Regions from separate parts of the Leclercia adecarboxylata genome, predicted to be linked through region 1. Evidence: predicted binding sites of a transcription regulator. Region 1 holds the regulator's gene; each other region holds the start of a gene.
What was found. Region 1 encodes CRP, which controls carbon source genes, mostly activating them, when cyclic AMP is high. Its sites were predicted from a motif close to ATGTGANNNNNNTCACAT; they were not measured.
Positions count from the first base shown of each region.

Region 2: the regulator CRP is predicted to act here: its motif matches at 1,549-1,566, upstream of mlc (sugar metabolism global transcriptional regulator Mlc).
Region 3: the regulator CRP is predicted to act here: its motif matches at 1,784-1,801, upstream of ldtB (L,D-transpeptidase).

Region 1 is NZ_CP040889.1:1,648,144-1,652,359, forward strand. Features, by position in the region: gene FHN83_RS09700 (hydrolase) at 1-308, shown strand, start outside; gene FHN83_RS09705 (YheU family protein) at 311-529, shown strand; gene FHN83_RS09710 (phosphoribulokinase) at 560-1,429, shown strand; gene FHN83_RS09715 (OsmC family protein) at 1,498-1,902, opposite strand; gene crp (cAMP-activated global transcriptional regulator CRP) at 2,213-2,845, shown strand; gene FHN83_RS09725 (YccS/YhfK family putative transporter) at 2,903-4,216, shown strand, end outside.
Region 2 is NZ_CP040889.1:4,278,082-4,282,297, forward strand. Features, by position in the region: gene FHN83_RS22275 (MFS transporter) at 1-504, opposite strand, end outside; gene FHN83_RS22280 (LysR family transcriptional regulator) at 627-1,526, shown strand; gene mlc (sugar metabolism global transcriptional regulator Mlc) at 1,654-2,874, shown strand; gene bioD (dethiobiotin synthase) at 3,001-3,696, shown strand; gene clcB (voltage-gated ClC-type chloride channel ClcB) at 3,631-4,216, opposite strand, start outside.
Region 3 is NZ_CP040889.1:3,570,559-3,574,774, forward strand. Features, by position in the region: gene FHN83_RS18825 (efflux transporter outer membrane subunit) at 1-652, shown strand, start outside; gene ldtB (L,D-transpeptidase) at 767-1,687, opposite strand; gene FHN83_RS18835 (ABC-F family ATPase) at 1,906-3,501, shown strand; gene FHN83_RS18840 (TIM-barrel domain-containing protein) at 3,604-4,216, opposite strand, start outside.

The DNA of each region.
Region 1 (4,216 bases):
GCGAATTTGACGATCTGATCACCGCGAAAATCCACGGTTTTGCCGATGCTATAGACTACTATCGCCAGTGCAGCGCCATGCCGTTGCTGAATCAAATCACCCGGCCTACGCTGATTATTCATGCGAAAGACGATCCCTTTATGGATCATCACTCGATCCCGGCGCCGGACCATTTACCGGCCAACGTGCAGTATCAACTAACCGAACATGGCGGACACGTGGGCTTTATCGGCGGCACGCTGCGTCGACCGCAGATGTGGCTGGAGACACGTATCCCGGACTGGCTGACCACATATCTGGAAAAGTAAACATGATCATTCCCTGGCAGGATCTGGCTCCCGAAACGCTGGATAATCTGATTGAAAGCTTTGTATTGCGTGAGGGCACAGATTATGGTGAACATGAACGCACGCTTGAAATGAAAGTCGCCGATGTTAAACAGCAGCTTAAAAGCGGTGAGGCCGTTCTGGTGTGGTCCGAACTGCACGAGACGGTGAATATCATGCCCCGTGGTCAGTTTCGCGACTGATCGCACACTCTTTCCACTCAGGGAGTTGCTATGTCCGCCAGACATCCGGTTATTGCCGTTACAGGGTCGAGTGGTGCAGGCACCACCACCACCAGCCTCGCCTTCCGTAAGATCTTCTCGCAACTGCATCTGCGTGCTGCAGAGGTAGAGGGCGACAGCTTTCACCGCTACACCCGTCCTGAGATGGATATGGCAATCCGCAAAGCGCGCGATCTCGGCAAACATATCAGCTACTTTGGCCCCGATGCCAACGACTTTGGCATGCTGGAGCAGACCTTCGCGGAATACGGACGCAGCGGGACCGGCCAGTCGCGCAAATACCTGCATACCTATGACGAAGCGGTGCCGTGGAACCAGGTGCCGGGTACCTTTACTCCCTGGCAGCCGCTGCCGGAACCCACCGACGTGCTGTTTTATGAAGGTCTGCACGGCGGGGTCGTCACGCCGCAACACGACGTGGCGCGCCATGTCGATCTGCTGGTGGGCGTGGTGCCTATCGTTAACCTGGAGTGGATCCAGAAGCTGACGCGGGATACCAGCGAGCGCGGCCACTCCCGTGAAGCGGTGATGGATTCCGTGGTTCGCTCCATGGAGGATTACATTAACTTCCTCACGCCGCAGTTTTCCCGCACCCATATTAACTTTCAGCGCGTCCCGACCGTGGACACCTCGAACCCGTTTGCGGCAAAAGCCATCCCTTCGCTGGACGAGAGCTTTGTGGTGATCCATTTCCGCAATCTGGACGAGATCGATTACCCCTGGCTGCTGGCGATGCTGCAGGGCTCGTTTATTTCGCACATGAATACGCTGGTGGTGCCGGGCGGCAAGATGGGGCTGGCGATGGAGTTAATCATGACGCCGCTGGTGCAGCGGCTGATGGAAGGCAAGAAGATCGCTTAATCTGTTCTCCCTCTCCCTGTGGGAGAGGGTCGGGGTGAGGGCATCAGACCGCACGATGCCCCACAAGCTTATGCCTCGATCACTTCATACGAATGGGTAATTTTGACCGCTTTTTCCAGCATCAGCGCCACGGAGCAGTACTTCTCCGCAGAGAGATCCACCGCGCGGGAGACCGCAGCGTCTTTCAGCTCTTTGCCGGTCACCACGAAGTGAAGATTGATATGGGTAAACAGGCGCGGCGCTTCATCCCGGCGTTCTGAGGTCAGCTTTACTTCGCAGTCAGTCACGTCGTGACGGCCTTTTTGCAGAATCGATACCACGTCGATTGCGCTGCATCCACCCGCCGCCATCAGAACCACTTCCATCGGACTTGGCGCTTTGTCACCGGAGTTGCCATCCATCAGTATCTGGTGGCCCGAGGCAGACTCACCGAGAAAGGTTAACCCTTCAACCCATTTCACACGTGCTTGCATTTTTATTAACTCCAGGATTGCATTTTTCCTGTCAGATTACGCGCCAGTAACAATTCTGGCAACGGAAGTCGACCTGCATCAAGCTGAAGCGAGACACCAGGAGACACGCGGCAAAACCTATGCTAAAACAGTCGAGATGCTACAGTAATACATTGACGTTACACATGTATGCAGAGGACATCACACATTACAGGCTGCTAATTATTGTGACAGCCGCTCCCCAGGCAGGGGGAAGAATTCGATTGCAACCCCCAGAGTACAGGTACACAGCCAGACTCTGGAGACAGCTTATAACAGAGGATAACAGCGCATGGTGCTTGGCAAACCGCAAACAGACCCGACTCTCGAATGGTTCTTGTCTCATTGCCATATTCATAAGTACCCATCGAAGAGCACGCTGATTCACCAGGGTGAAAAAGCGGAAACGTTGTATTACATCGTCAAAGGCTCAGTAGCAGTGCTGATCAAAGATGAAGAAGGCAAAGAGATGATCCTCTCTTACCTGAATCAGGGAGACTTTATCGGTGAACTGGGCCTGTTTGAAGAAGGTCAGGAGCGTAGCGCCTGGGTCCGTGCGAAAACCGCGTGTGAAGTGGCTGAGATCTCTTATAAGAAATTCCGCCAGCTGATCCAGGTTAACCCGGATATCCTGATGCGCCTCTCTTCGCAGATGGCTCGCCGTCTGCAGGTCACTTCCGAGAAAGTGGGCAACCTCGCCTTCCTGGACGTGACGGGCCGTATCGCTCAGACTCTGCTGAACCTGGCGAAACAGCCAGACGCCATGACCCACCCGGACGGTATGCAAATTAAAATCACCCGTCAGGAAATTGGTCAGATCGTCGGATGTTCTCGTGAGACGGTGGGCCGTATTCTGAAAATGCTGGAAGATCAGAACCTGATTTCCGCCCACGGTAAAACCATCGTGGTTTACGGAACACGTTAATTCCACTCAGACGGCGTGGCATCGCACGATGACACGCCGTTTTTGTCTCTCTCACCCATGTGGCGCAGGCTCATCTATCACCCGGAAGTTAACTACGCACTGCGGCAAACCCTGGTGTTGTGTCTCCCTGTGGCTGTGGGTTTAGTTCTCGGTTATCTGCAATACGGTCTGCTGTTCTCCCTCGTCCCCGCCTGCTGCAACATTGCTGGCCTCGACACGCCCCATAAACGCTTTTTTAAACGCCTGATTATTGGCGGCTCGCTGTTTGCCGGCTGTAGCCTGGCCGTGCAGCTGTTGCTGGCGCGCGATATACCGTTGCCCCTCATTCTGACGGTGCTGGCGATGACGTTAGGGGTCACGGCAGAGATCAGCGCCCTGCATGCCCGCCTGCTGCCCGCCTCGCTGATTGCCGCCATCTTTACCCTGAGCCTGGCGGGAAATATGCCGATCTGGGCGCCGCTGCTCATCTACGCGCTGGGCACCCTGTGGTACGGGCTGTTCAACTGGTTCTGGTTCTGGATGTGGCGCGAGCAGCCGTTGCGTGAATCCCTGAGCGTGCTCTACCGCCAACTGGCCGATTACTGCGAAGCCAAATACACCCTGCTGACCCAGCATACCGACCCTGAAAAATCGTTACCGCCGCTGCTGGCCCGCCAGCAGAAGGTGGTCGACCTGATTAGCCAGTGTTATCAGCAGTTGCACATGCTTGCCGCGAACAAAAATCATGAATACAAGCGGCTGCTGCGTACCTTCCAGGTGGGTCTGGATCTGCAGGAGCACATCTCCGTCAGCCTGCATCATCCGAAGGAGGTGCAAACGCTGGTGGAGCGCAGCCACGCCGAAGCGGTGATCCGCTGGAACGCCCTGACCGTCGCCGCCCGTCTGCGCGTGCTGGCGGATGACATTCTCTATCATCGCTATCCCACCCGCTTCAACATGGACAAGCAGCTTGGCGCGCTGGAAAAAATCGCCCGCCAGCACCCGGATAACCCGGTGGGTCAGTTCTGCGCATGGCACTTCAGCCGGATTGCCCGCGTGCTCCGCACCCAGCGTCCGCTCTATCCGCGCGATCTGATGGCGGACAAGCAGAAGCGCCTGCCGCTGATCCCCGCCCTGAGAAGCTATCTGTCGCTTAAATCTGCCGCCCTGCGCAATGCGGCCCGCATCAGCGTGATGCTGAGTATCGCCAGCCTGATGGGCGTGGCGCTGCATCTGCCTAAGCCTTACTGGATCTTAATGACCGTCCTGCTGGTGACGCAAAACGGCTACAGCGCCACGCGGGTACGCATTCTCCACCGGGCGGCCGGTACCCTGGCGGGGCTGGTTATTGCCGGCGTTACCCTGCACTTCCACGTTCCGGAAGGCTACACC
Region 2 (4,216 bases), 2.5 Mb from region 1:
GCTGATGTAGAGCCCCATGGAGAAAGCAACGAAGCTGGGGTGGATCTCCTCGCTGAGGTAGGTCATCCCCACCGCCGCCACGCCGCTAAGCGAGAGCCCGATCAGCGCGCGCATAATCAAAATCCCGTGCCAGCTGGTCATCATCGTCGACAGCAAGGTACAGACCGACGCCAGCAGCAGCGCGGTGACCATCACCGGTTTGCGCCCGATAGCGTCCGAGAGCGGGCCGGTAAACAGCAGGCCGACCGCCAGCATCCCGGTGGAGATCGACAGTGAAATACTGCTGCTGGCCGGGGAGACGCCAAACTCCTGGGACAGCACCGGCAGGATCGGCTGCACGCAGTAGAGCAGGGCGAAGGTGGCAAGGCCGGCGGAGAAGAGCGCCAGGGTGACGCGCATAAACTGCGGGGTGCCGCGTTTGATTCGCTGTGCCGGTAAGGCTTTGTTCGGTAAGAGATCGATATCATTGCTGGGGGCGATATCAGCCGTTGTTGTACGACTCACGTAAGTTCCTTGCTTCAACATCCCCGTGATTTCTGGTGACGGGTATGACCACAGGGATCAGGGTAGGAAATTGTAAATATTCTGTCTAATATATTAATAATCTCAAATGATACGTTAAAAATATGAATATCGAACTGCGTCATCTGCGCTACTTTGTTGCCGTCGCCGAAGAACTGCATTTTGGTCGCGCGGCTCAGCGGCTTAATATTTCGCAACCGCCGCTGAGCCAGCAGATCCAGGCCCTGGAGCAGCAGGTTGGGGCCCGCCTTCTGGCCCGAACTAATCGCAGCGTCGGGCTGACGGCGGCGGGGCGTCAGTTTCTCGCCGACAGCCGCCAGATCCTGAGCATGGTGGACGAGGCGGCTGCCCGGGCAGAACGCCTGCACCAGGGTGAAACCGGCGAGCTGCGCATCGGGTTTACCTCCTCCGCGCCGTTTATTAGCGCTATCTCGCACACCCTGTCGTCGTTTCGCCGCCTGTCGCCGGATGTGCATATCCAGACCCGGGAGATCAATACCCGGGAGCAGATCGTCCCGTTGAACGAAGGTTCGCTCGATCTGGGCCTGATGCGCAATACCCAGTTGCCGGACACCCTGGCGTGGCAACGGGTGCTGCGCGAACCGCTGCTGGCGATGATCCATCGCGACCATCGCCTGGCGGCAAAGCCTGAAATCTCCGTGACGGAACTGGCGCAGGAGCCGTTCGTCTTTTTCGATCCCCACGTCGGCACCGGCCTGTACGACGATATCCTGGGATTGTTGCGCCGCCATGGGGTGAATCCGGTCATTACCCAGGAAGTGGGCGAGGCGATGACCATCATCGGCCTGGTGGCGGCGGGGCTCGGCGTGTCGATCCTTCCGGCTTCCTTCAGGCGGCTTCAGCTACATGAAATGCGCTGGGTGGCGATTGCCGAAGTGGACGCGGTTTCAGAGATGTGGCTGGTGTGGTCCCGGCATCATGAACTGAGCGCAGCGGCACAACGGTTTAAGGATCTACTGATTAGCGCCTCATCAGGCCGCTGACCGGCAAAAAAAGCGGGTAAAAATGTGCTGTAAATCACAAGGCTAAGTAAAAATTTGACGATTACTGTAGAAGTGCTTCACCATAGCCCACAGTTTATTTCGAAGCGCGAAAATAAGGGAGTACGTGGTGGTTGCTGATAGTCAGCCAGGGCATATAGATCAGATTAAGCAGACCAATACGGGCGCAGTCTATCGCCTGATTGATCAGCTTGGGCCGGTCTCGCGCATCGATCTTTCCCGTCTTGCGCAACTGGCACCCGCCAGTATTACCAAAATTGTGCGTGAGATGCTCGAAGCGCATCTGGTGCAGGAAACAGAAATTCAGGAGCCGGGCAGCCGTGGCCGTCCGGCCGTCGGGCTGGTGGTGGAAACCGAGGCCTGGCACTACCTCTCATTACGCATCAGCCGCGGTGAAATCTACCTTGCGCTGCGCGACCTCAGCAGCAAACTGGTGGTGGAGGACAAGCTGCCGCTTGAACTTGTCGCTGCTGAACCGCTGGAAGTACGGATCACAGCCCTTATCGATCGGTTTTTTATTGATCATCAGCAGAAGCTGGAACGTCTCACCGCCATCGCCATTACTATGCCGGGGATCATTGATACCGAAAATGGCATCGTGCACCGCATGCCGTTTTATGAAGACGTTAAAGAGATGCCGCTCGGCGAGGTGCTGAAAAATCACACCGGCGTGCCGGTCTATATTCAGCACGACATCAGCGCCTGGACCATGGCCGAGGCGCTGTTCGGTGCTTCTCGCGGCGCGCGCGACGTCATTCAGGTGGTGATCGACCACAACGTAGGGGCCGGGGTGATCACCGATGGCCGCCTGCTGCACGCGGGCAGCAGCAGCCTGGTGGAGATAGGCCACACTCAGGTCGATCCCTACGGCAAGCGCTGTTACTGCGGTAACCACGGCTGCCTGGAGACCATCGCCAGCGTCGACAGCGTGCTGGAGCTGGCCCAGCTCAGGCTCGGCCAGTCGATGAGTTCGACGCTGCACGGCCAGCCCCTGACGGTGGAGTCGCTTTGCGCGGCCGCGCAGCAGGGCGATCTGCTGGCAAAAGATATCATTACCGGCGTCGGCATAAACGTCGGGCGCATTATCGCCATCATGGTTAACCTCTTTAACCCGCAAAAAATTCTGATTGGCTCGCCCCTGAGCCAGGCGTCTGACGTTCTCTTCCCGGCGATCGCCGACTCGATCCGCCAGCAGTCGTTACCGGCCTACAGCAAGCACATCGTGGTGGAAAGCACCCAGTTCACCAATCAGGGCACGATGGCCGGGGCGGCGCTGGTAAAAGACGCGATGTATAACGGCTCACTATTGATCCGTCTGCTGCAGGGTTAACTGTTTTTTTACAGTCTTACCAAAAATTGCGCTATCTCAAACCGGTCAGATAGCGCATGCCTTAGACTTCCTCCACTGAATTATTACCTTCATTTATATTTTCAGAGCATAACGGTGGAGTAAGTGATGCTTAAGCGTTTCTTTGTAACGGGTACTGATACCTCTGTCGGCAAGACGGTGGTGTCCCGCGCCTTGCTGCAGGCCATGATGGCCAGCGGAAGGAGTGTTGCAGGGTACAAACCGGTAGCCAAAGGGAGTAAAGAGACGCCGGAAGGATTGCGCAATAAAGATGCGCTGGTACTGCAAAGTGTCTCCTCTTTAGAACTGCCTTATCACGCGATCAACCCCATTGCCCTCAGCGAAGATGAGAGCAGCGTGGCGCACAGCGGTCTGGTGAATTACACCCTGTTGTCGAACGGGCTTGCCAGCCTGAGCGAGAAGGTCGATCACGTTGTGGTCGAAGGCACCGGCGGCTGGCGCAGCCTGATGAATGATTTGCGTCCGTTATCAGAGTGGGTGGTGCAGGAGCAACTCCCGGTGCTGATGGTGGTGGGCATTCAGGAAGGCTGTATCAACCACGCCCTGCTGACGGCGCAGGCCATCGCCAATGACGGCCTGCCGCTGGTGGGATGGGTGGCGAACCGCATCAATCCGGGTCTGGCGCACTATGCCGAAATTATTGAAGTGCTGAGCAAAAAGCTGCCCGCTCCGCTGGTGGGTGAACTGCCGTACCTGCCGCGCGCCGAACAGCGCGAGCTAGCGCACTACATCGACCTCTCGGCTTTCGGCAGCGTGCTCTCCGTAGATCGAGTCGTGGCGTAACGTCCGCGACAGCACCGACGCTACCACACAGGCAATCAATAAACCGGGCAGCAGGAAGTACTGCCCGGTCATTTCACAAACCATCAGCGCCGACATGATCGGCGCGTGCGTCGTGGCGGAGAGCAGCGTCGCCATTCCTGCAAGTCCCAGCAAAATCGCCGTTTCGGAACCGGGCAGCCACAGCATAAACAGCTGGGCGAAGAGCATTCCGGTTGCCATGCCGACAAACAGCGTTGGGGTGAATACCCCGCCCGGCGCGCCAGAGCCGCTGCTGGCCAGAACGGCCAGCAGCTTGCAGATGAATACCCCCGCAATCACAGACAGCAGCGGCGGCGCGAGCAGGAACCCCTGCAAAACGCTGTAGCCATTGCCCCAGACCTTAGGCGTCAGCAGCGACAGCAGCCCGACGATGAGCCCACCCATCGCCAACTGCCACGGCGGAGAGAGCTTAAGGCGCAGGAAAAGGGAATGGCTGAAGGTCATGAGCCACATCAGCGCCGGGCCGCAGAGGCCCGCCAGC
Region 3 (4,216 bases), 1.9 Mb from region 1:
CGCGCTGCCGGAGATTGTTCCCACCGGCATTCCTTCCACCCTGGCGCGACGCCGTCCGGACGTGCGGGAAGCCGAAGCCCGGCTTCATGCCGCCACCGCGCAGATCGGCGTCTCGGTGGCGCAGCTGTTCCCCAGCGTCTCGCTCAGCGGCCAGTTTGGCCTGCGTAACAGCGAAGCCAGCTGGCTGACCGACTGGAGCAGCCACTTCTACAGCGTCGGGCCGCAGGTCTCCATCCCCATCTTCCAGGGCGGTCGGCTGGTCTCCAGCGTGAAGGTTGCCCGCGCCCAGCAGGGCGCCGCCGTGCTGGATTACCGCCAGACGGTGCTCACCGCGCTGGGGGATGTGGAAAACGCGCTGGTCAGCTACCGCACCGACCAGAAGCGGGAAGCAGGATTAAGCAAAACCATTGATGCGCTGCAAAACGCCTTCGATCTGGCGAGCAGCAGCTACCGGCAGGGGATCGCCACCTTTATCGACGTGCTGGATGCCCAGCGCCAGCTGGCGCAGGCGCAGCAGCAGCGCGATCAGGCCCGGGTGCAAAGTGCGCTGGATCTGGTGGCGCTGTATAAAGCGCTCGGCGGCGGATGGGAGCCGTATCAGGAGGTGCAGTTGCCGGACTATGCGGTGTTTGGGGATGCGGTGAGGGGATGATTTCGCCCCGTAGGCCCGGCAAGCGTAGCGCCGCCGGGCATTGCCGCACGCAGCACTAACAGACAATAAAAAAGCGGGCTTCGAAGCCCGCTTTTTTGATTTTACATTCCGCAATCAGTTCAAACGAACCGGCATCCCGGAACGATTCTGAATCGCCTGATCCACAATAGTGGCATCCACATCCGGCTGACCGGTGATGGCCTGCACGTTGCTGGTCAGGGTCACTGGCACCGTCACGTTGTTATTGATCTGGTCTTCGCTGGTAGACAGCGGGTTATGCACTTCGAGGTAACGGCTACCATCCGGCTCGGTGGTGGCTTTAACCGGCTCGTTAATGAACTGCACGCGAGTCCCTACCGGCACGTTTTCGAACAGGAATTTGATGTCGTCGTTACGCAGACGCACGCAGCCGTGGCTCACGCGCAGACCGATACCGAAGTTGGCGTTGGTACCGTGGATCGCATACAGACGGCCAATGTACAGCGCATACAGACCCATTGGGTTATCCGGGCCAGCAGGAACAACGGCTGGCAGCGGCTCGCCCGCAGCGATATATTCCGCGTGCATTTTCGCGGTTGGAGTCCAGGTTGGGCCTGCTTTCTTACGCTCAACTTTGGTGGTCCAGTTCATCGGAGTATCTTTACCCAGCTGGCCGATACCGATAGGCAGCACGATCACGGTGTTGGTGCCTTTAGGGTAGTAGTACAGACGCATTTCGGCGCTGTTGATAACGATACCTTCATGCACGGTATCCGGCAGGATCAGCTGCTGAGGAATGTTCAGCACGGTACCGCCTTTCGGCAGGTAAGGGTCAACACCCGGGTTGGCTTCCATCATGTTGGAGAGGCCGAGCTGATATTCTGCTGCGAAATATTCCAGCGGCTGGGTGTTGCCTTCTTCAATGGTCACAACCTGGTTCTGACCCACCAGACGGCTACCGTCGGTTGGCAGTGGATAGGTGACAGCAGAAGCGGTCTTGCAAAACCCTACTACGGCAAACGCCGCTGCAAAAAGCGAAGTTAATTTCATATTCATGGTGTGCGAGGTATCTGTGCCACTTGGCAGGTTATTAAAAGTCAGAACGGTTCAGGGAGCGCATTATATGTGCATTCCCCCCCGCATGGAATTCGGATGTGTACTAAATCACACTTTTTTCCGTTTCGTTAAAGTTTAGCGGCATGTTGTTACACGGGATCTCATTTCGGAATTGTGGCATAATGCCGGGTTTATCACACTTCTCGCAGGAATCTCCCGTGTTAGTTACCAGCAACGTCACTATGCAGTTTGGCAGTAAGCCGCTGTTCGAAAACATTTCCGTCAAATTTGGCGGCGGCAACCGTTACGGCCTGATTGGTGCCAACGGTAGCGGAAAATCCACCTTCATGAAGATCCTCGGCGGCGATTTAGAGCCGACCCTGGGTAACGTTTCTCTCGATCCGAACGAGCGCATCGGTAAGCTGCGTCAGGATCAGTTCGCCTTCGAAGCGTTCACCGTTCTTGACACGGTGATCATGGGACACGTTGAGCTGTGGGAAGTGAAGCAGGAGCGCGACCGCATCTACTCACTTGCCGAAATGAGCGAAGAAGACGGCTATAAAGTGGCCGATCTCGAAACCCTGTACGGCGAAATGGACGGCTACTCTGCCGAATCCCGCGCCGGTGAACTGCTGCTCGGCGTCGGTATTCCGGTTGAACAGCATTACGGTCTGATGAGCGAAGTCGCGCCAGGCTGGAAGCTGCGTGTTCTGCTGGCGCAGGCGCTGTTCTCTAACCCGGACATCCTGCTGCTCGACGAACCAACGAACAACCTGGACATCGACACCATTCGCTGGCTGGAGCAGACGCTGAACGAGCGTAACAGCACCATGATCATCATCTCGCACGACCGTCACTTCCTGAACATGGTCTGCACCCACATGGCCGATCTGGACTACGGCGAGCTGCGCGTTTATGCGGGCAACTACGACGAGTACATGACCGCCGCGACCCAGGCGCGTGAGCGTCTGCTGGCCGACAACGCCAAGAAAAAGGCGCAGATTGCGGACCTGCAATCCTTCGTCAGCCGCTTTAGCGCCAACGCCTCTAAATCGCGTCAGGCCACCTCGCGTGCCCGTCAGATCGACAAAATCAAGCTGGATGAGGTTAAAGCCTCCAGCCGCCAGAACCCGTTCATCCGCTTCGAGCAGGATAAAAAACTGTTCCGTAACGCGCTGGAAGTGGAAGCCCTCACCAAAGGCTTTGACGATGGCCCGCTGTTTAAAAACTTCAACCTGCTGCTGGAAGTGGGCGAGAAGATTGCGATCATCGGCGCCAACGGCGTGGGTAAATCCACCATGCTGAAAACCCTGGTGGGTGAGCTTCAGCCTGACAACGGCACCGTGAAATGGTCTGAGAATGCGCAGATTGGTTACTACGCGCAGGATCATGCCGAAGATTTCGACAACGACCTGACCGTTTTCGACTGGATGAGCCAGTGGAAATCCGAAGGCGACGACGAGCAGGTGGTGCGCAGCTTCCTGGGCCGTCTGCTGTTCAGCCAGGACGACATCAAAAAGCCAGCGAAGGTGCTCTCCGGTGGTGAGAAGGGCCGTATGCTGTTCGGTAAGCTGATGATGCAGAAACCGAACATTCTGGTGATGGACGAACCGACCAACCACCTGGATATGGAATCGATCGAATCGCTGAACATGGCGCTGGAGATGTATCAGGGCACCCTGATCTTCGTCTCTCACGACCGTGAGTTCGTCAGCTCGCTGGCGACCCGCGTGATTGAAATTACGCCAGAGCGCGTGGTGGACTTCAGCGGTAATTACGAAGACTATCTGCGCAGCAAAGGCATCGACAACTAAGATACACCCCTCACCCTAACCCTCTCCCCACAGGGGAGAGGGGACTGTTCGGTGCGGTTTTCACCCTCTCCCCTATGGGGAGAGGGCCGGGGTGAGGGGCTGTTAAACCACCCACTCACCCCCTTCAACCCCATTCACCAGCAGCTTACGGTTTTCCCCTTTCGGTAACGACACCTTCAGCGCTTTCCACGCCGGACGATAGTCTCCGCGCGCACCGACGTTCAGGTTTATGGTTGCCCCATCGCAGACCATCTCCCACTCCACCCACAGCGCGTTGCCGTTCTGGTAGCCCCAGCTTTCACCGTCGTCTTCAAACAGCAGGCCGGATGTCGTGCCCACGCCTTTAAGCGGGAACAGTTTCAGTTTGCGGGTATCGTCTTTCTCAGCGCTCACATGGGTAATGCGCTCGCTGAGCGGCAGACCGGCACCGGCGCGAACCAGCAGCGGCAGTTTTTCCAGCGGCGCGTCGCGGACGATCCACTGCCCGCCGGAGAACCACTCCTGGGAGTAAAAATCGTACCAGCCGGTTTCATTATCCGGCAGCCAGACCCGGCGCTCGCGCTGTCCGGCTTCGACGACGCTTGCCACCAGCAGGTCGCGGCCCAGCAGGAAATCGTCGCACTCCTCAAAGGTCTGCGCATCGTGCTCGTGATCGAGGAACGTCGGGCGAAGCATCGGCTCGTCATCGGCATGCGCCTGCCACAGCAGGGTGTAA